2 regions of the Enterocloster clostridioformis genome follow, and region 1 is predicted to be linked to the other one. Evidence: predicted binding sites of a transcription regulator. Region 1 holds the regulator's gene; the other holds the start of a gene.
The links. The regulator HrcA, encoded in region 1, represses chaperone genes, less so after heat shock. The targets are predictions, from matches to a motif close to TGTTAGCACTCNNNNNNNNNGAGTGCTAACA.
Positions count from the first base shown of each region.

Region 1 (9,391 bases):
ATCGTACTGCTGGCAAAGAGCGAACGGGCGGCAGAACGACTGCTGGAATCCAGCACGAAATATCTGGAGGCAAGGCTGAAACTGAGAGTGAATCGGGAAAAGAGCCGAACGGTCAGTGTGTTCGCAATCCAAAATTTTAAGTTCCTTGGTTTTTGTTTTGGGAAGAACGGAACAGGGACCTATATCCGTGTCCATGGAACGTCATGGAAGAAAGCCAAGGAGAAACTGCGCAGGCTTACTTCCCGGAGCAGGTGCGGGAGTATCATCCGAACCATGGAAAAGATAAAAGTCTACATGAGAGGATGGCTGAACTACTATGGGATAGCGGACATGAAGAAAAAACATCGAAAGCCTGAATGGATGGTTGTACCGCCGGATACGGATGTGTATCTGGAAACAGTGGAAACTGCCCAAAACCAGAATGAGGAAACTCATAGGACTGGGAGTAGACAGCCATTATGCGGCAACAATAGCCTACGACCGCAAGGGATACTGGTTCAATGCCGGAAACAAGGCGGTCAACTGGGCATTAAGTAAAGAAAGACTGATAAACTGGGGCTTTTATGACTTAGCCGCAGCCTATCAGTCTCTGCACACCAACTATTGAAAGCGCCGTATACGAGAACCGTACGTACGGTGCTGTGAGAGGACGGCGGTTAATCACCGCCTCCTACTCGATTACAGGAGTTGGACCGAATATGAAGAACAGGATGATAGCATGGGTAAGCGGCGTGATACTGGTGGTGGTCACACTTATGGTGATAATCGTAAAGATGGAGCCGCCCAGGGACGGAATCATAAGGGCCCAGGCAATGAAGGCCATGGCTCTGGCCCTTACAGACAAGGAAGAGTGTGAAAAGAGGGCAGAGGAACGGGAAACCTCCCATTTTTCTGCAAAGGAAAAGGACAACTGGTTTGTCAAATATATGGATTATCTCTATGATGAGGGCTATCTGGACCCGGAGCTTACGCCTGCTTCCCTGGCCGCTGCCCAGGGATATCTTACATACGCAGAGGCTTCGTACATGGCCGCCCAGGTGTCCGGCAAGCTGAAGCTTCAGACCGGTTCCACCAGAAAAAACAGAGACCAGGCGTTTCCGGAGGAGGACTGGTGGAAACTGTACGATTCCATATTGAGGGAGACAGATCCGGAGGGGAAAGTGGAGGAGACGGAGGCCGTGCTCTACGGCACCCCGTCCAATCTTGAACAGGCCGAGAGCTGGACTGCCTATACCACAGCCGGCAACTTCGGGTTTCAGGGACTTGCTCTGGACGCGTTCCTGGACTGTGAGATACGGTTTCTGGCCAGGGGCGGGGAGATGATAACTTCCAGTCTCGTGTCCAGAAATGTGGTCTATGAGAATGTCTGGCTGGCTGAAAGTGACGGCAGACATTTTAAGGCGTATCTGGGTACGGCCTACCGGGAGTTTCCGGTGAGCGCCAAACTTGGCGGGGAAGACGGAATGGCCGGGAATCTGGCTGACCTTCACATGGAGGACGGCAAGCTGGTCAAAATTACTATGAAACGGGACCGGTTAAGCGGCAAGGTGCTGTCCGTAACAGAGGATGCCATTGAGATAGAAGGCTACGGGGAGATTCCCCTGGCTCCTAATTTCCATGTATATAAGGTATATGGGGATTTTAAGGTGCTGAAGGCGTCGGACATACTGGTGGGCTATAACCTTCAGGAATTTGTGGCGGCAGACGGAAAATTGTGCGCAGCACTTTTGGAGAGGGAATTTGACGCCAAGACCATCCGCGTCCTTTTGATGGACACGGGCTTTAAGAGTGTGTTCCATGCGTCCGCGGACCTGGTGTTGGGAAGCGGCGCTGATTTGGAATATGAGAATGCCAAGGGAAAGATGGTGGGAGAGCGCCTGGAGGCAGGTACGCAGCTTACGGTTGGTCCTGACAGCCCCTATCTGGAGTTTGGACGCATGATCATCACGCCGGATGAACCGGAGGCAATCACCATCCGTTCCATTGAGCGGAGCCAGGGCACGCCGGTTTACAGCGGGAGTCTGGAAATCAAGGGAATGCCGGAAGGGCTGGTTCTGGTCAATGATTTGTATTTGGAGGATTACCTGACAAAGGTAGTGCCCAGCGAGATGCCCCCATCCTATGAAAAGGAGGCCCTGAAGGCCCAGGCCGTGTGTGCCAGGACCTATGCCTACCGGCAGATCCAGGGCAATACTTACAGCCAGTATGGCGCCCATGTGGATGACAGCACGAATTTCCAGGTCTATAATAATACCTCTGCCGATGATAAATCCACCCAGGCCGTAAAGGAGACTTACGGAAAGATGCTGTTTTACGAGGATAAACCCATTGAGGCGTTTTATTTCTCCACCTCCTGCGGCCGTACGGCGGATGCCGGCGTTTGGGGTACTGACAGCGGAAAATATCCCTATCTGAGGGCCGCGGAGGTAAAAGAGGGAGGAAAGAGCCTGGGAAAGGAAGATAACGATGGCTTTGAATCCTATATTAAGAGGGAGGATGTGATTGCCTATGACACCTCTTATCCCATGTTCCGCTGGCAGACAGACCTTCCGGCCGACGTGGCTTCCGCCCAGATAAGCGGAGCGGGCCAGATACAGGATATGACCATAACAGACAGGGGACCGGGGGGCATAGCAGGCGAGCTTACAGTCACGGGCACTGACGGTACCGTTACAATCAAAGGACAGTCCTCCATACGCGCTACACTGGGAAATCCGTCCCTGATTATCACCAAGAAGGACGGGGGGACCATGACCGGAAACGCCACTCTTCCCAGCGCCTTTATCGCCATTGAGAAGAGGACGGGGGAGGATGGAGGCGTTTCCTTCCATATATATGGAGGCGGCTTCGGCCACGGAGTGGGCATGAGCCAGAATGGGGCTCAGGGCATGGCAAAGACAGGAAAAGGTTACAAGCAGATCTTAGACTTTTTCTATCACGGCACGGAGCTGCGGGAGTGCAGTGAGAGCTAGACCGTGTTTTGGAAATGAAAAGAACAACCCGGAAAAAGCCTTAAAGACTCTTACCGGGTTGTTCTTTTCATTTCTGTAAATTATGTTTTTGGTTAAAAGAATGCCTTATGACTGGACCAGATAGACCTCTGCGTTCTGGGTGCCGTGCTGACGTGTCTCGGCATGGGTGTTGAAGAAGATGTCAATGTGATTGCCTCTGACGGCTCCGCCGCGGTCCTCCGCTGTGTAGACCACGCCGTTTATCATTACCTTGGAGCCATAGGGAATTACCCGGGGGTCCACGGCAATGGTGTGGCCGGCAGTGGCCACGGCGCCGGTGCAGGTGTGGCGTCCCCAGCCCTCTGAACAGGCCCCGCATGGACAATACCCCGTTGTCTTGAATACGCCCAGTGGAATCAGGTTCTGGGCCTCGGCAGCAGGGGCTTCCTGTCTGGCATCGGGATTGCCGTTGGTGTAGGTCCTGGGGTTGGAGAAATCACTGTCTCCCACATAGCCTTCTACCAGATAGACGCCATCGGGCAGGGTGCTCCAGTCCATATTGAGGGTAAAGGCGTGGCAGCCATTGCCCTTGCCGCTGCCGTACAGCTCGTCGCTGTATTCCCCGGCTGTCATTCTCTGAGAGAAAACTTCCTCACCTGTATTCTTATCTTTGATGGATATCCGTACGTTAAGCGCATCATCAGGTGTGCTGCTGTTGTAAGCCCAACCGCTGATGGTGGTGCTGTTCACTGTTTTGAACCTTCCCTTTGGCGCTGCTGCAAGGACTGTGATGGCAGTAGCCGCAAGCAGGCTGACGGTAAGGATGGCTCCGGTCAGTAAGTGTCTTAATTTCATGGTGTAATACCTCCTATTGCTCAAGTAATAATTAGAAAAAGATTTTTAACACATTAATAAATAATATGTAATACTTTTGTAATATATGAGCAATAAACAAGTTTTTATCATATTTTTTTTACCTTGTCAAGGAAAAATATGGAAATAGCACCATTTTCGTCTGAAAATGACAGGATTTTGGTAAAAATTTCTGCTCCAGAAACCATTTCCCGGAGAAGGGCAAAAAACTACCAGGCTTATACGCCTGGTAGTTATTCCTCACATCATAAATCAATCCTGCACTAAGAATACCTCTGTAGTGTATGTACCTTTGGCCAGGGCTTCCTGGTGGGAGCCGTAATAAATATCGAGAATATTACCATTTACAAAAGAACCTTTGTCCTCCACCGTGTAGACGGTTCCGTCGATTTTCAGCTTAGTTCCAAGAGGAAAATAATTTAAATCAGCGGAAATGGTGTGGTTTGGGGTGGGAACCATGCCGGAGTAGGTAAGGTTATGACCGCCGGAGCACTGTTCGCAGCCGCAGTATCCTGTGATGGTAAACCGTCCAAGGGATGTCTCCCTGGGGGCCGGAGCTTCCTCCTTCTCTTCTTTTTGGACGCCTGGTCCCTGGGATATATATTCCTCTTCATCAACAACAGAGGCTCTGTGGTCTTTGGATTCCCGGGAACCGGAGGTTTCCTGAGACTCCTGGACATCCTGGACTGAGTCCTCAGACGTATCTGATGTACCGGCCTCCACTACGGTCACATCCGTTCCCACGGGCTCGTCGGCAAATGCCGGAAAGGCCGGCGTGAGACTGAATGCAGCCATGGCTGCGGCCAGAAGGGTTTTCTTAAAGTAATGCATACAACGACCTCGCAATCTTATGACATTGTTATGGTTTTATATGTCCTATAAAGTTGTATCTTCATTATATTACAAAAATGTTACTTGTCAAGTTAAAATAATTAAGCAAGTGTTACAAGAGTATAAAAAGTGGAGAGAAAAAGCTGCGAATTTGGAATATTTATGTAAAAAGTGGAGGGAGAACTCCATTATCTAGTTGATATGAAAGGGAAATGGCACATGATGTGCCGGCGGGTGAAGGGAAAACGCAAATAATATGAAAAGAATTTGGATTTATCTCTTGACAAATGACTCCAGAAGGAATATATTATGGAATGTAGATGTTAGCACTCCCGAACGTCGAGTGCTAATAATTGAAGAAAGGAAGGTGAGCAGATGCCATTGGATGCGCTCCTGGACGACAGGAAGGTCACTATATTAAAGGCCATCATCAAGACATATCTGGAAACCGGAGAGCCAGTGGGCTCCAGGACCATTTCCAAATATTCAGACCTTAAGCTCAGCTCTGCCACCATCCGCAATGAGATGTCAGACCTGGAAGAGATGGGGTATATCATACAGCCCCATACCTCGGCAGGGCGGATTCCTTCCGACAAAGGATACCGGTTCTATGTGGACCAGATTATGCTGGATAAGGAGAGCGAGGTAACCGAGTTTAAGGAGATGATGGTCCAGAAGGTTGATAAGCTGGAACTGGTTCTAAAGAAGATGGCCCAGGTGCTGGCTGCCAATACCAACTACGCGACCATGATCAGCGGCCCCAGTTATCACAAGACAAAGCTTAAGTTCATCCAGCTTTCCAAGATGGAAAAGCATAAGCTTTTGGTGGTTGTGGTGGTGGAAGGCAATATCATCAAGAACACCATGATTGATATTGAGGATAATCTCAGCGACGAGGAGCTCCTTAATCTGAACATCCTGCTTAACAGCAGCCTGAACGGGCTGACCATAGAGGAAATCAATCTGGATGTCATCAGCAAGCTGAAGGGCGATGCGGGAAATCACAGCCAGGTGGTGGACCTGGTCCTGAACGAGGTGGCGGAAGCCATCAAGGCAGGGGAAGAGGATCTGCAGATTTATACCAGCGGAGCCACCAACATATTCAAGTACCCTGAGCTTTCGGACGGCGACAAAGCCAGCCAGCTCATTGATACACTGGAACATAAAGAAGTGCTGCAGGAATTTGTGGCGGAAGTCAATTCCGGTACAGAGGAAGAAGCGGGCATTCAGGTTTATATCGGTGACGAGAGCCCGGTGCAGTCCATGAAGGACTGCAGTGTGGTCACTGCCAATTACGATTTGGGAGGAGGCCTGCGGGGAACCATCGGTATCATAGGACCCAAGCGAATGGATTATGAAAAGGTTCTTGGGACCCTGCGCAATCTGATGAATCAGCTGGATACAGCATTTAAAAAAGATGAAAGGTGATAAGCTGTGAGTGAAGATATGAAAGACGAAGAGTTAAAAAAGGAAGACGAGGCCCTGAAGGCAGAGCGGGCAGGGGGAAAAGACCAGGCTTCTGGGACCGGGGAGGCAAAGGAGACGGAAGCTTCTAATGATATCCCGGAGACACAGGAAAGCACCCCGGAGGAAACAGAGGAAACAGAGGAGAGCACAGAGCAGGCGCCTGCCAGTGAAACGGAAGAAAAAAAAGGATTCTTTAAGAAGAAAAAGGACCCCAGGGATGAAAAGATAGAGGAGCTCACTGACCGGGTGAAGCGGCAGATGGCGGAATTTGAGAATTTCCGCAAGCGGACAGACAAGGAAAAGTCCGCCATGTATGAGATGGGAGCCAAGGACATTATAGAGAGAATCCTTCCCGTCATCGACAATTTTGAGAGAGGCCTGGCAACTGTGCCTGAGGATGCAAAGGAAACACCTCTTGCGGAGGGCATGGAGAAGATATATAAGCAGTTCCGGAAAACACTGGAGGAAGCCGGCGTGAAAGCCATTGAGGCAGTAGGCCGGGAGTTTGACCCCAACTACCACAACGCGGTGATGCATGTGGATGATGATAGCCTGGGAGAGAACATAGTGGCGGAGGAACTGCAGAAGGGTTACATGTACAGGGACAGCGTGGTCAGACACAGTATGGTAAAAGTGGCAAATTGACATACCCAATAACAGAAATATATTCCACTAAAAATAATCAGGAGGAAAAGACTATGAGCAAGATTATCGGTATTGACTTAGGTACGACAAACAGCTGTGTGGCTGTTATGGAAGGCGGAAAACCAACTGTTATTGCCAACGCGGAGGGCGTAAGGACAACACCATCCGTTGTAGCATTCACAAAGACAGGAGAGAGGCTGATTGGCGAGCCCGCAAAGCGTCAGGCAGTTACCAACGCAGATAAAACCATCTCTTCCATCAAGCGCCACATGGGAACGGACTACAGAGTAGACATCGACGGAAAGAAGTACACTCCACAGGAGATTTCCGCTATGATTCTGCAGAAGCTGAAAGCAGACGCAGAGAGCTATCTGGGAGAGACTGTAACAGAGGCAGTCATCACGGTTCCGGCCTACTTTAACGACGCGCAGCGCCAGGCTACCAAGGATGCAGGCAAGATTGCGGGCCTGGATGTAAAACGTATCATCAACGAGCCTACGGCGGCAGCCCTGGCTTACGGACTTGACAATGAAAAAGAGCAGAAAATCATGGTATACGACTTAGGCGGCGGTACCTTTGATGTTTCCATTATTGAAATCGGCGACGGCGTAATCGAGGTTCTGTCCACCAACGGCGACACCCGTCTGGGCGGCGATGATTTTGACAATGCAATTACAAACTGGATGATTTCCGAGTTCAAGAAGGCCGAGGGTGTGGACCTGTCCAATGACAAGATGGCTCTCCAGAGATTGAAGGAAGCAGCTGAGAAGGCAAAGAAGGAGCTGTCCACAGCTACCACCACCAATATCAACCTGCCATTCATCACCGCAACGGCCGAGGGACCAAAGCATCTGGATATGAACCTGACCAGGGCTAAGTTTGACGAACTGACCCATGACCTGGTAGAGCGCACCGCCATCCCGGTACAGAACGCGCTTAAGGATGCGGGCATCACTGCTTCTGAACTGGGCAAGGTGCTGCTGGTAGGCGGTTCCACACGTATGATCGCTGCACAGGAAAAGGTAAAACAGCTGACAGGCAAGGAGCCAAGCAAGTCTCTGAACCCGGATGAGTGTGTTGCCATCGGCGCTGCTATCCAGGGCGGCAAGCTGGCTGGCGATGCAGGCGCAGGAGACATCCTTCTTCTGGATGTAACACCTCTTTCCCTGTCCATCGAGACCATGGGCGGCGTGGCTACCAGACTGATTGAGAGAAATACCACCATTCCAACCAAGAAGAGCCAGATTTTCTCAACCGCAGCAGACAACCAGACGGCAGTGGATATCCATGTGGTACAGGGCGAGCGTCAGTTTGCAAGGGATAACAAGACATTGGGACAGTTCCGTCTGGATGGAATTCCGCCAGCAAGAAGGGGTATTCCACAGATTGAGGTTACCTTTGACATTGATGCCAACGGTATCGTAAATGTATCCGCAAAGGATTTGGGAACAGGCAAGGAGCAGCACATCACCATTACTTCCGGCTCCAACATGTCAGACGATGATATCGATAAGGCAGTGAAGGAAGCAGCTGAATACGAGGCACAGGACAAGAAGCGCAAGGAAGCCATCGATGCAAGGAACGATGCGGACTCTATGGTATTCCAGACCGAGAAGGCCCTGGAAGAGGTTGGAGACAAGATTGCTCCTGGCGACAAGGCAGAGGTGGAAGCTGACCTTAATTCATTGAAGGAAGCCATTAACCGCGCTCCGGTTGAGGAGATGACAGACGCACAGGTAGAGGACATCAAGGCCGGCAGAGAGAAGCTGATGAACAGCGCCCAGAAGCTGTTTGCGAAGGTTTATGAGCAGGCGCAGGCCTCCGGCGCGGCAGGCCAGGCAGGCCCGGACATGGGCGGCGCTGGAAATGCAGCAGGCGGCGATGACGTTGTGGACGCTGATTTCAAGGAAGTATAAATCCAAGGAAGTAAATCCAGATAAAACAAACAGGGGGCTTAGGAGCCGGGAAACCGGCCACTACCCCCTTTGTGGCTGATAAAGAGTGCTTTTGAAACTGCCTGTCAGGGCCAGTTTTGCGGCGTTCAGATAGATTAAGAGGTAAACAACATGGCAGAGAGTAAGAGAGATTACTATGAAGTTCTGGGCGTTCCCAAAGATGCGGATGAGGATGCATTGAAAAAAGCATACAGGAAACTTGCCAAGAAATACCACCCCGATGCCAATCCAGGCGATAAAGAGGCAGAGGCCAAGTTCAAAGAAGCTTCCGAGGCATACAGCGTGTTAAGCGACCCTCAGAAACGTCAGCAGTACGACCAGTTCGGCCATGCTGCGTTTGAACAGGGCGGAGCCGGTGCGGGCGGCTTTGGCGGCGGCTTCGGCGGCTTTGACTTCGGCGGGGATATGGGTGATATCTTCGGCGATATTTTTGGTGATATTTTTGGCGGCGGCAGGTCCGGGAGGGCCAGGAGCGGTCCCTCGCGGGGCGCCAACATAAAGACTTCTGTTAGGATTACATTTGAGGAAGCTGTATTTGGCTGTGATAAAGAGATAGAGATTAACTTTAAAGAAAACTGTGCCAGCTGTCACGGCACGGGCGCTAAGGCAGGCACCTCCCCCCAGACCTGTTCAAAGTGTAACGGAAAGGGCAAAATCATGTACACGCAG
Region 1 covers NZ_JAIWZC010000001.1:192,178-201,568, forward strand. Annotated here, with positions in the region: partial or broken gene ltrA (group II intron reverse transcriptase/maturase) at 1-607, shown strand, start outside; gene LA360_RS00855 (SpoIID/LytB domain-containing protein) at 699-2,972, shown strand; gene LA360_RS00860 (3D domain-containing protein) at 3,078-3,806, opposite strand; gene LA360_RS00865 (3D domain-containing protein) at 4,077-4,655, opposite strand; gene hrcA (heat-inducible transcriptional repressor HrcA) at 5,031-6,083, shown strand; gene grpE (nucleotide exchange factor GrpE) at 6,102-6,767, shown strand; gene dnaK (molecular chaperone DnaK) at 6,821-8,683, shown strand; gene dnaJ (molecular chaperone DnaJ) at 8,834-9,391, shown strand, end outside.

Region 2 (9,391 bases), 3.2 Mb from region 1:
GCATTAAAGGTTGAGCCCTGTGGCTCAGGTATGATATACTTCACATAATAAAGGAGGGGTAAGCCTTCCGTAAGAAAGGAGAACAGATATGACAAATCCTGTGTATGACAAGCTGAGAAACTGCTACGACAGTATAAAGGATGAGATTCCCTTTGAACCTAAGGTGGCACTGGTGCTGGGGTCCGGCCTTGGCGACTATGCAGAGCAGCTGGAAATCCAGGGAACCATTGATTACCGTGATATAGAGGGATTTCCCGTATCCACGGTACCCGGCCATAAGGGCAGGTTTGTGTTTGCCCGCATAAATGGGGTTCCGGCAGTGCTGATGCAGGGACGGGTCCATTATTATGAGGGCTATCCCATGTCAGATGTGGTCCTCCCTGCCCGCCTGATGAAGCTTATGGGGGCAAAAATCCTCTTTCTGACCAATGCTGCGGGCGGAGTGAATTATGATTATGGGGCAGGGGATTTCATGCTCATTAAGGACCAGATATCCTGTTTTGTCCCCTCGCCCCTTATCGGGCCGAATCTGGAGGAGCTGGGACCAAGGTTCCCGGATATGAGCCACATATACGATGAGGACCTGAGGGACATCATCCGTTCCACTGCCCTTGAGCTGGGAATCAGGATACAGGAGGGGGTCTATGTACAGCTCACAGGACCTGCCTATGAAAGTCCGTATGAGGTAAAGATGTGCAGGATACTGGGCGGGGATGCAGTGGGCATGAGTACGGCCTGCGAGGCAGTGGCGGCCAATCACATGGGCATGAAGATATGCGGTATTTCCTGTATATCCAATCTGGCCTGCGGCATGACAGACGCGCCTCTGTCCCACCAGGAGGTCCAGGAGGCATCGGATAAAATGGCTCCCCTCTTCAAAAAACTGGTATCAGAGTCCATCAAAAAAATGGGGAGTATCTAAACTTTTATGAAAAATTAAAAAAAAAGACATAGTAAAATAGGGTTTTTCGTAGTAATATGTAACGTGGACGGCAGCAGGGGGAATATGCTGCCCGTCCCGGCGTATCATATGACATAGCATGATTTAGAAAAGAGGAGATTATTATGAAGAGACACTATTTGGCGGTTGCAGTCCTGGCGCTTGCATTGGGGATGACAGCTTGTTCTTCCGGCAATAAAGAAACTACAGCGGCCCCAACTACGACAGCAGCGCAGACAGAGACAGAGAAATCTGCAGAAGCAGAAGATGATATGGAACTGGAGTACTTCTATGGCTTCGTGGGAGAGGTAGCCGATAAGGTGGTTACCGTCAAGGACGACGCAGGCAGGGAAGTGAAGTTTGATGTATCTGAGGCCGAGATTGAAGGTGCGGATGCCATCGGGGAAGGCGACGAGATAGAGGTTGCATATGCAGGCGAGCTTTCCGCTGATACGACCAAGGCAAAGTCAGTGGACATCGTTACATCTGCCGCGGCAGAGGCAGCAGAAGAAGCGGCCGCTGAGGAGGATGCCATTGTCACGGGAACCATAGAGAAGGCAGATGACAATACACTGACCCTGACCACGGACGAGGGTACATATACCTTTAACACCAAGATTGCGCAGAAGGTATCCAAGGACGGCGTCAAGTCCGGCGTACAGGCGGATGTGACCTACTACGGGGACCTGGAAGACGATACCGACAAACCGGTGGCAACCAAAATCGTGACTGAGGATGCCATGGATTCAGAAGATGCTAAAATCAATACCCTTTCCGGCAAGGTGGCAGAAGTAGGGGCGGATTATGTGGTCATCGACACAGTGGACCCTGAGAATACTCTGTTTACCTTCCTGGGAAAAGAAGGCATGTTTGATAAACTGAAGATAGGGGATACCGCAACCATTATCTACAAGGGTACCCTTACTGATAAGACAATCACAGCTACCGGCGTGAAGTAAAAAATATGCAGCTGGCCGCGGCCACAGATAAATGACGTCTGTGCCGCGGCATTTTTATTTGAAAAATTAGCACTCAACCCTTGACAGTGCTAACAACATGTGTTATAGTACGACTAGAACAAAGATGACAAAGCACAATTCCGTAAGCCGCTGCTCCCGGAGGAATCACACAGGCATTCTGGTCAGAGGCGGCAGAGAAGAAAGGGGAATGGGCAATGAATATTAATAAATTTACTCAGAAGTCTATGGAAGCAGTCCAGAACTGCGAGAAGCTGGCATATGAATACGGAAACCAGCAGATTGATGAGCAGCACCTTCTGTACAGCCTGCTGACCCTGGAGGACAGCCTGATTCTTAAGCTGGTTACAAAGATGGGGATACAGGGAGATATGTTCTCCAACGAGGCAAAGCAGGCAGTGGAGCGTCTGCCCAAGGTAAGCGGCGGCGGTCAGCTTTACATCAGCAGTGATTTGAATAAGGTGCTCATAAGCGGCGAGGACGAGGCAAAGGCCATGGGTGACGAATATGTATCCGTGGAGCATTTGTTCCTGTCTCTTTTGAAGCATCCCAATAAGGATATTAAGGCGTTATTTAAGTTATATAACATAACCCGGGAGACATTCCTTCAGGCCCTGTCCACTGTAAGGGGCAACCAGAGGGTGGTCAGCGATAATCCTGAGGCCACGTATGACACATTGGCCAAATACGGATATGATCTGGTGGAGCGCGCCAGGGACCAGAAGCTGGACCCGGTAATCGGCCGTGACAGCGAGATCCGTAATGTTATCCGCATTTTATCACGTAAGACGAAGAATAACCCGGTGCTCATCGGTGAGCCCGGCGTGGGCAAGACAGCCGTGGTGGAAGGTCTGGCCCAGAGAATCGTGCGGGGGGATGTTCCGGACGGATTGAAGGATAAGAAGCTCTTTGCCCTGGATATGGGAGCCCTGGTGGCAGGAGCCAAGTACAGAGGTGAATTTGAGGAACGTCTGAAGGCTGTGCTGGAAGAAGTGAAAAAGAGCGACGGGCAGATTATTCTGTTCATCGATGAGCTGCATACCATCGTGGGGGCAGGCAAGACAGAGGGCTCCATGGACGCGGGCAATATGTTAAAGCCCATGTTAGCCAGGGGAGAACTCCACTGTATCGGCGCCACCACCCTTAATGAGTACCGCCAGTATATAGAGAAGGACGCGGCGCTGGAGCGAAGGTTCCAGCCGGTGATGGTGGATGAACCCACGGTGGAGGATACCATCTCCATACTGAGGGGGCTTAAGGAGCGCTATGAGGTGTTCCATGGGGTGAAGATAACAGACTCTGCCCTGGTGAGCGCTGCCACCTTGTCCGACCGGTATATTACCGACCGTTTCCTGCCGGATAAGGCCATCGACCTGGTGGATGAAGCCTGCGCCATGATTAAGACAGAGATGGATACCATGCCTGCGGAGCTGGATGAAATGTCCAGGAAAATCATGCAGATGGAGATAGAAGAAGCAGCCCTTAAGAAGGAAACAGACCGTCTGAGCCAGGACCGTCTGGCTGACCTCCAGAAGGAGCTGGCAGAGCTTCACGATGAGTTTGCGTCAAAAAAGGCCCAGTGGGAGAATGAGAAGGCCAGTGTGGACCGCCTCTCCGCCCTCAGGGAAGAGATAGAGAGCGTAAACAGGGAGATTCAGGATGCACAGCAGAAGTATGACCTGAATAAGGCGGCGGAACTGCAGTATGGCAGGCTGCCGGAGCTTCAAAAGGAGCTGCAGGCGGAAGAGGAACGCATCCGGAATGAGGACTTAAGTCTTGTGAGGGAGAGCGTATCAGAGGATGAGATTGCGAGAATCGTATCCAAATGGACCGGAATCCCGGTTGCCAAGCTGACAGAGAGCGAGAGAAGCAAGACCCTGCATCTGGATGAGGTTCTTCACAAACGTGTGGTGGGCCAGGATGAAGGCGTGCAGCTGGTGACCCAGTCCATCATCCGTTCCAAGGCAGGCATCAAGGACCCCACCAAGCCAATTGGATCCTTCCTGTTCCTGGGGCCCACCGGCGTGGGTAAGACGGAGCTGGCCAAAGCCCTTGCAGAGGCATTGTTTGACGACGAGTCCAACATGGTGCGGATTGATATGAGTGAGTACATGGAGAAACATTCCGTGTCACGTCTTATCGGAGCGCCTCCAGGATACGTGGGATATGACGAGGGAGGACAGCTGACAGAGGCCGTGCGACGCAAACCATACAGCGTGGTACTGTTTGACGAGATGGAGAAGGCCCACCCGGACGTGTTTAACGTACTCTTACAGGTACTGGACGATGGACGTATCACGGATTCCCAGGGCAGGACCGTGGACTTTAAGAATACCATCATTATCCTGACCTCCAACATCGGATCCCAGTATTTGCTGGAGGGAATTGATGAGAACGGAAACATCAGGCCGGAGGTGGAAAACGCGGTGATGAATGAGCTTCGCGCCCATTTCAGGCCGGAGTTCTTAAACCGTCTGGATGAGACCATACTCTTTAAGCCGTTGACCAGAGAGGATATCGGAAGAATCGTGGACCTCTGTGTGGCTGACCTGAATAAACGTCTGGCTGACAGGGAGCTGACCATGGAGCTGACGGCGGGAGCCAAGGAATTCGTTACGGATAAGGGATATGACCCGGCATACGGTGCCCGTCCCCTGAAGCGTTACCTCCAGAAGAATGTGGAGACCCTGGCGGCAAGAATCATACTGGGCGACGGAGTCCGTGAGGGAAGCACCATTGTCATAGATGTGGATGAGGACAAAACACGGCTGATTGCTTATGTGGAATGATGTTAGATAAGTATGGAATGAAGATACAGGTAAGGGAGGGAATCTGCGCAAACAGGTTCTTTCCCTTATTTTTTCCATAAAATAGGAGATATTTTTCAGAATACTTCTAATAGAGAAATATAATTCAATCAACTTCCGGCGATGACGAAAAAAGTAGGGAAAATACCCTAACTTTATGTTGAAAACGTTACTTGCAGGTGATATAATCGTTTCTGCCGAAGGCCGGAGTACCTATAGCCGGAATAGGACTAGATATAGGGTATTTGATGTTAATCGAATCAATATGAGGTAATAGAAAGCAGGTAGAAATTGTGAGTACCATTCCAAAAGACCCGGTTATTTTGCTGAGTTATGTAAACACACAGCTCCGTGACAATTATAGCTCTCTGGACGAGATGTGCCAGGCATTGGATGCGGATAAGTCCAGGATTATATCTGTACTGTCTGGTATTGGCTACCAATATGAGCCGGCTCAGAATAGTTTCCGTTAAGAAAATCATATATAAGTGTTTTGCGGCCGGCTTTGTCTGACTTATATCAGATAAAGCCGGTTTTGTACATATGAATCCGTTATGGAAAGGGGAAGGGAGCCATGCCGCGTTACAGATACAAGGCGAAAAGTGAAGATGGCAGAGTTCACTGTGGAACCGAGAAGGCAGACAGCGGCAGGGCTCTTTTTGTCATACTGAAATCCCAGGGACTCTATTGCTATGAATACAGTTCCCAGGAGAGGACGCCCGCAGCGTGTCCGGCAAAATTGAACCAGAAACAGCTTCCGCTGCTGTGCAGGCAGATAGCAGCCATGCTGACAGCCGGTGTATCTCTGTCCAGGGCCCTGGAAGTGAGTGCCGGGTCTGCCAGGGATAAGACTCTTAAAGCAGCCCTTGCCGGATTAAGGGAGAGCATTCATAAGGGGCGTACGTTGTCAGAAGCCATGGAAGAGATGAAGGGAGTATTCCCTAACCTGCTGATTTATATGACGCGCACGGGCGAGTCCAGCGGAAGGCTGGATGAACTGCTTCATAAGATGGCGGAGTACTACGGCCGGGAGGAAGAGTTAAATGGCAAGGTGCGGGCGGTCATGACCTATCCGGTCATATTGTTTTCCATTACCGTGATGGCGGCTGTATTTATGCTGACCATGGTTCTTCCGCAGTTTGCCTCCATGCTGCAGGAGCAGGAACTGCCCTGGATTACCCGGATGATGATGAGGCTCAGTTTCAGCCTCCGCAGCCACGGGTTTCTTTACATTATGCTTATTCTGATACTGATGGCCCTGTTCAAGGGGATTCTAAAATGTCCTTCCGTCCGGTTGCAGGCAGACCGGGCTGTACTGTATACTCCAATCATAGGAAAACTTTTAAGAACCGTATATACATCCCGTTTTGCATCTGCCTTTGCCGTGCTCTACGGAAGCGGGATTGGAATTCTGGATGCCATGCACACGGTGGGCCGGGTGATGGGAAACTCATATGTGGAGAAGGGGCTGGCCCAGGCCGCGGAGAGATTAAAAGGAGGCGTGATGCTGTCGCAGGCGTTGGAGGAGCAGGATTTGTTCCAGCCGGTGCTCATCTCTATGGTGGCAGCGGGAGAGGAATCCGGTGCGTTGGATATGGTGCTGGAGGATGCGGGAAGCTTTTATGAAAAGGAGGCAGCCAGAGCGGTCAACCAGATGATTGCGCTTCTGGAGCCGGCCATGATTCTCATACTTGCCCTGGTGGTGGGAAGTGTGGTCATGGCCATCATGATGCCTGTTTTTAACATGTACTCGTCGATGCTGTAAGAGGTAAAAAATGAAATATTACATATGTTTGGAAGAGGACAGGATATGGTATGTCCGCGGCAGGTTTAAACGGTGTCCGGGTTCCGGCAGCCACCGCCGCCTGGAAATAGTGGAGTGGGAATTCGTGGAGCCGGTGCCTGATGTGGTATCGGCCCTGACGCGTCTGGCTGAAAAACACGGCATGGAAGGAAAGCGGGTCAATCTGATCGTTGGACGGGATGTGAAGATGATGGGCTTCACCATTCCAAAGGCGGGGAAGAACGCTATGAAAAGAATGGCAGTCAATGAGATGTCCCTGCTGGACGCAGGCTTTGGAAATCATGCGGTGGCCCTGGATCTGAGGGCTAAAGCCGGCAGGACAAAGGCTGCTGTTACCGCTTACTATATGGAACAGCGCAGTCTGGATGCGTATAAGAAAGCGCTGGAGGACGGGAAAATGATATGCGGCCGTGTCCTGGTTCTGCCTGACTGTATGGCGCTTATGGCCAGGGAACTCTGGCGGGAAGAACGGGTGCTTTTATTGGATGTGAGCCAGGGAGGCATGGGCTTTTATGTATTGTCAGGCGGACATTGCCTGGCATGCCGCATGACAGGACTTAAGGCCGGCTGTTTTCTGCGGGAGGAAGCATTGGACATGCTCTGCGAGGAGATGGCGGAGCAGGTGGAAGGCCTGATACAGGACTGCCGCACAGAGGCGGACATACCTGTCCCGGATTGTATGGTCATCATGACCTCCTGTATTCCGGATGCCGGGGCAGCGGCGGAATATATGTCCGAAAGGTTCAAGATACCCTGCTGTGTCAGAATGCCGGAACCAGTGGACGCCACATGTCTGGCAGTTTGTGTGGCAGGTTCCCTGGAGGGAAAGAAAAAGGCGCTGGAACTGGAAGAACTGGGTTATGGGGATGGAGAGAACTCGGTTCTGGGTCACGGGCCGTTTATGACCAGGGGCCGGGCCCTGTTCCTGCTTGCCAACGGATTGGCTGCCGCGGGCCTGTCCCTTCACGCCGCCTGTCTCAACCATAGGGCAGGGAAAGAATTGGCCCGGACAGAGTATGCGATGGAAGGAGCCGAGTACAAGAGCCGTGTCCGCAAATCCATGCAGATGGAAGAAAGAATAGGAGAAATATCGCATGACATGGAGAAAACCCGGACAGCAAAGGCGCTGTTAGCCGGGAAGAATCTGTTGGGCATGGATGGATTCAGGGCGTTTACAGAGGCCATGGATCCGGATATGAGGATTGAATCCATTTCCTTTGACGGTGAGGGGCCTTTCCTTCAGATGGTGGTGTCCATGGAGCGCTCTGAGGATGTACCGGCCTACGTGGAGCGGGTGGAACATTCAGGGGTTTTCAGGCAGGTAGGACACAGCCTGTGGGAAAAGAGGGCAGAGGATAGGGAGACGTACCGGGTATATGCAACTGTTTACGGAACTCTGGGAACAGGAGGACAGGATGAAGCTCAGTAGCAGGGAGCGTTTTCTCATAGGCGTATTGTTCACCCTCATCATCTGGGCTGTGGCGCTGGAAGTATTTATCTGGCCGTGCCGCGCCGGATACCAGAAGTCCAGGGAGCTGATGGAAAGCCGGAAGCAGGAAGCGGCGGGCATGGAATTTTACCTGAGCCATTATGATGAGCTGGAGCAGAAGCTAAATGAGTGGGAGAATTTAAGGAATAAAGAAGATTTCTTCTACCGTAATATCGATGATACATTTATGGATAGGAACCTGCAGGCCATGGCAGCCAGGGCGGGGGTAAGCATATGCCGCATGAGTATAGGCGAGGCTGTTTTGGCGGATTTTCCCTATGACACAGAAATGGATGACCCCGAGGACAGCGGTAAGGAAGCTCCGGGAAACGGGCCGGCCGGCGGTACGGTAATGGAATCAGTCATTACCATGGAAATAGAATGTCCGGACGCAAAGGGTGTGATGACATTTTCCGATGAAATATACAGGGAACAGAAAAGTGTTCTGGTAAGCTTTCTGGATGTGGAAGCTGTGTATGAGAGCGGAGAGGGCGGACAGGGGACGTATCAGGGAATGAAAGGAATCATGGAGGTCAGATATTATTATGAAGAAATCGGATAGCAGGTCATCAAGAGGAGGTTTCACTCTGATTGAGGTTGTGGTGTCAACTGCCCTCCTGGCAGTTGTCTGTACTGGGTTTCTGATGATGACGGCTGCTAATGCCGGCCAGATGTCCAGGGAGCAGAGGCTGGAACAGTCCAATTATATCCTCAGCGCCCGGGCCGGCCAAGGAGAGGGAGACCCTACCGGAGAAACCATTGCGGTAGAGTTCAGCCTGGAGGGGACGAACCAGGTCCGGGAAATATTTGAACAATATGAAATCACCGAATCGGGGGAAGATGCCGGCAACCATATGACATTTTACAGGCACAGATAAAGGCGGGGAGGATATGGCGAAAGGAAGCGGGACAGGGAACAACAGCGGATTTACATTGATTGAGACAGTGGCGGCACTGTCCATTGCTGCTGTCCTGGCTGTATTTATTTCCGGTTTCATCCATCCGCAGATGAAGCTGTATTATGATTTGGACCGGATTTCCCAGGCAAAGGCAATGTGCGGCGAGGCCTACCGTGGTATGGAGGAAAAAATGAGGTACGGCTATGTGTTTTTCTGCGACTACCGGGATACAGGCGTGATATCCTACTATAACTCGATTTAAATAAGCTTACAATTTAAGCATTGGTAGTAATCTGATTTCTTGGCTTACGTGTCCGTGCTTTGGGCGCACGTTTCCCTTGGTTTTCAGGATAATAATGTAAACTTATTAAAATCGAGTTATACTACTACGTAAGGAACAGACAGGAGATTCCTGATCTGGAGGAGGGCGGGTCATATTATGAGGAACTGCCGCCGGTGGAGGACTGGCCCAGTA
Region 2 covers NZ_JAIWZC010000001.1:3,364,939-3,374,329, reverse strand. Annotated here, with positions in the region: gene LA360_RS17050 (hypothetical protein) at 1-14, shown strand, start outside; gene LA360_RS17045 (purine-nucleoside phosphorylase) at 89-922, shown strand; gene LA360_RS17040 (hypothetical protein) at 1,066-1,899, shown strand; gene clpB (ATP-dependent chaperone ClpB) at 2,115-4,706, shown strand; gene LA360_RS17030 (DUF4250 domain-containing protein) at 5,018-5,197, shown strand; gene LA360_RS17025 (type II secretion system F family protein) at 5,299-6,489, shown strand; gene LA360_RS17020 (hypothetical protein) at 6,500-7,957, shown strand; gene LA360_RS17015 (chromo domain-containing protein) at 7,944-8,579, shown strand; gene LA360_RS17010 (type IV pilus modification PilV family protein) at 8,563-8,895, shown strand; gene LA360_RS17005 (type II secretion system protein) at 8,909-9,178, shown strand.
Region 2: a site for HrcA is predicted at 1,964-1,994, ahead of clpB (ATP-dependent chaperone ClpB). Genes of this name have one in related genera too.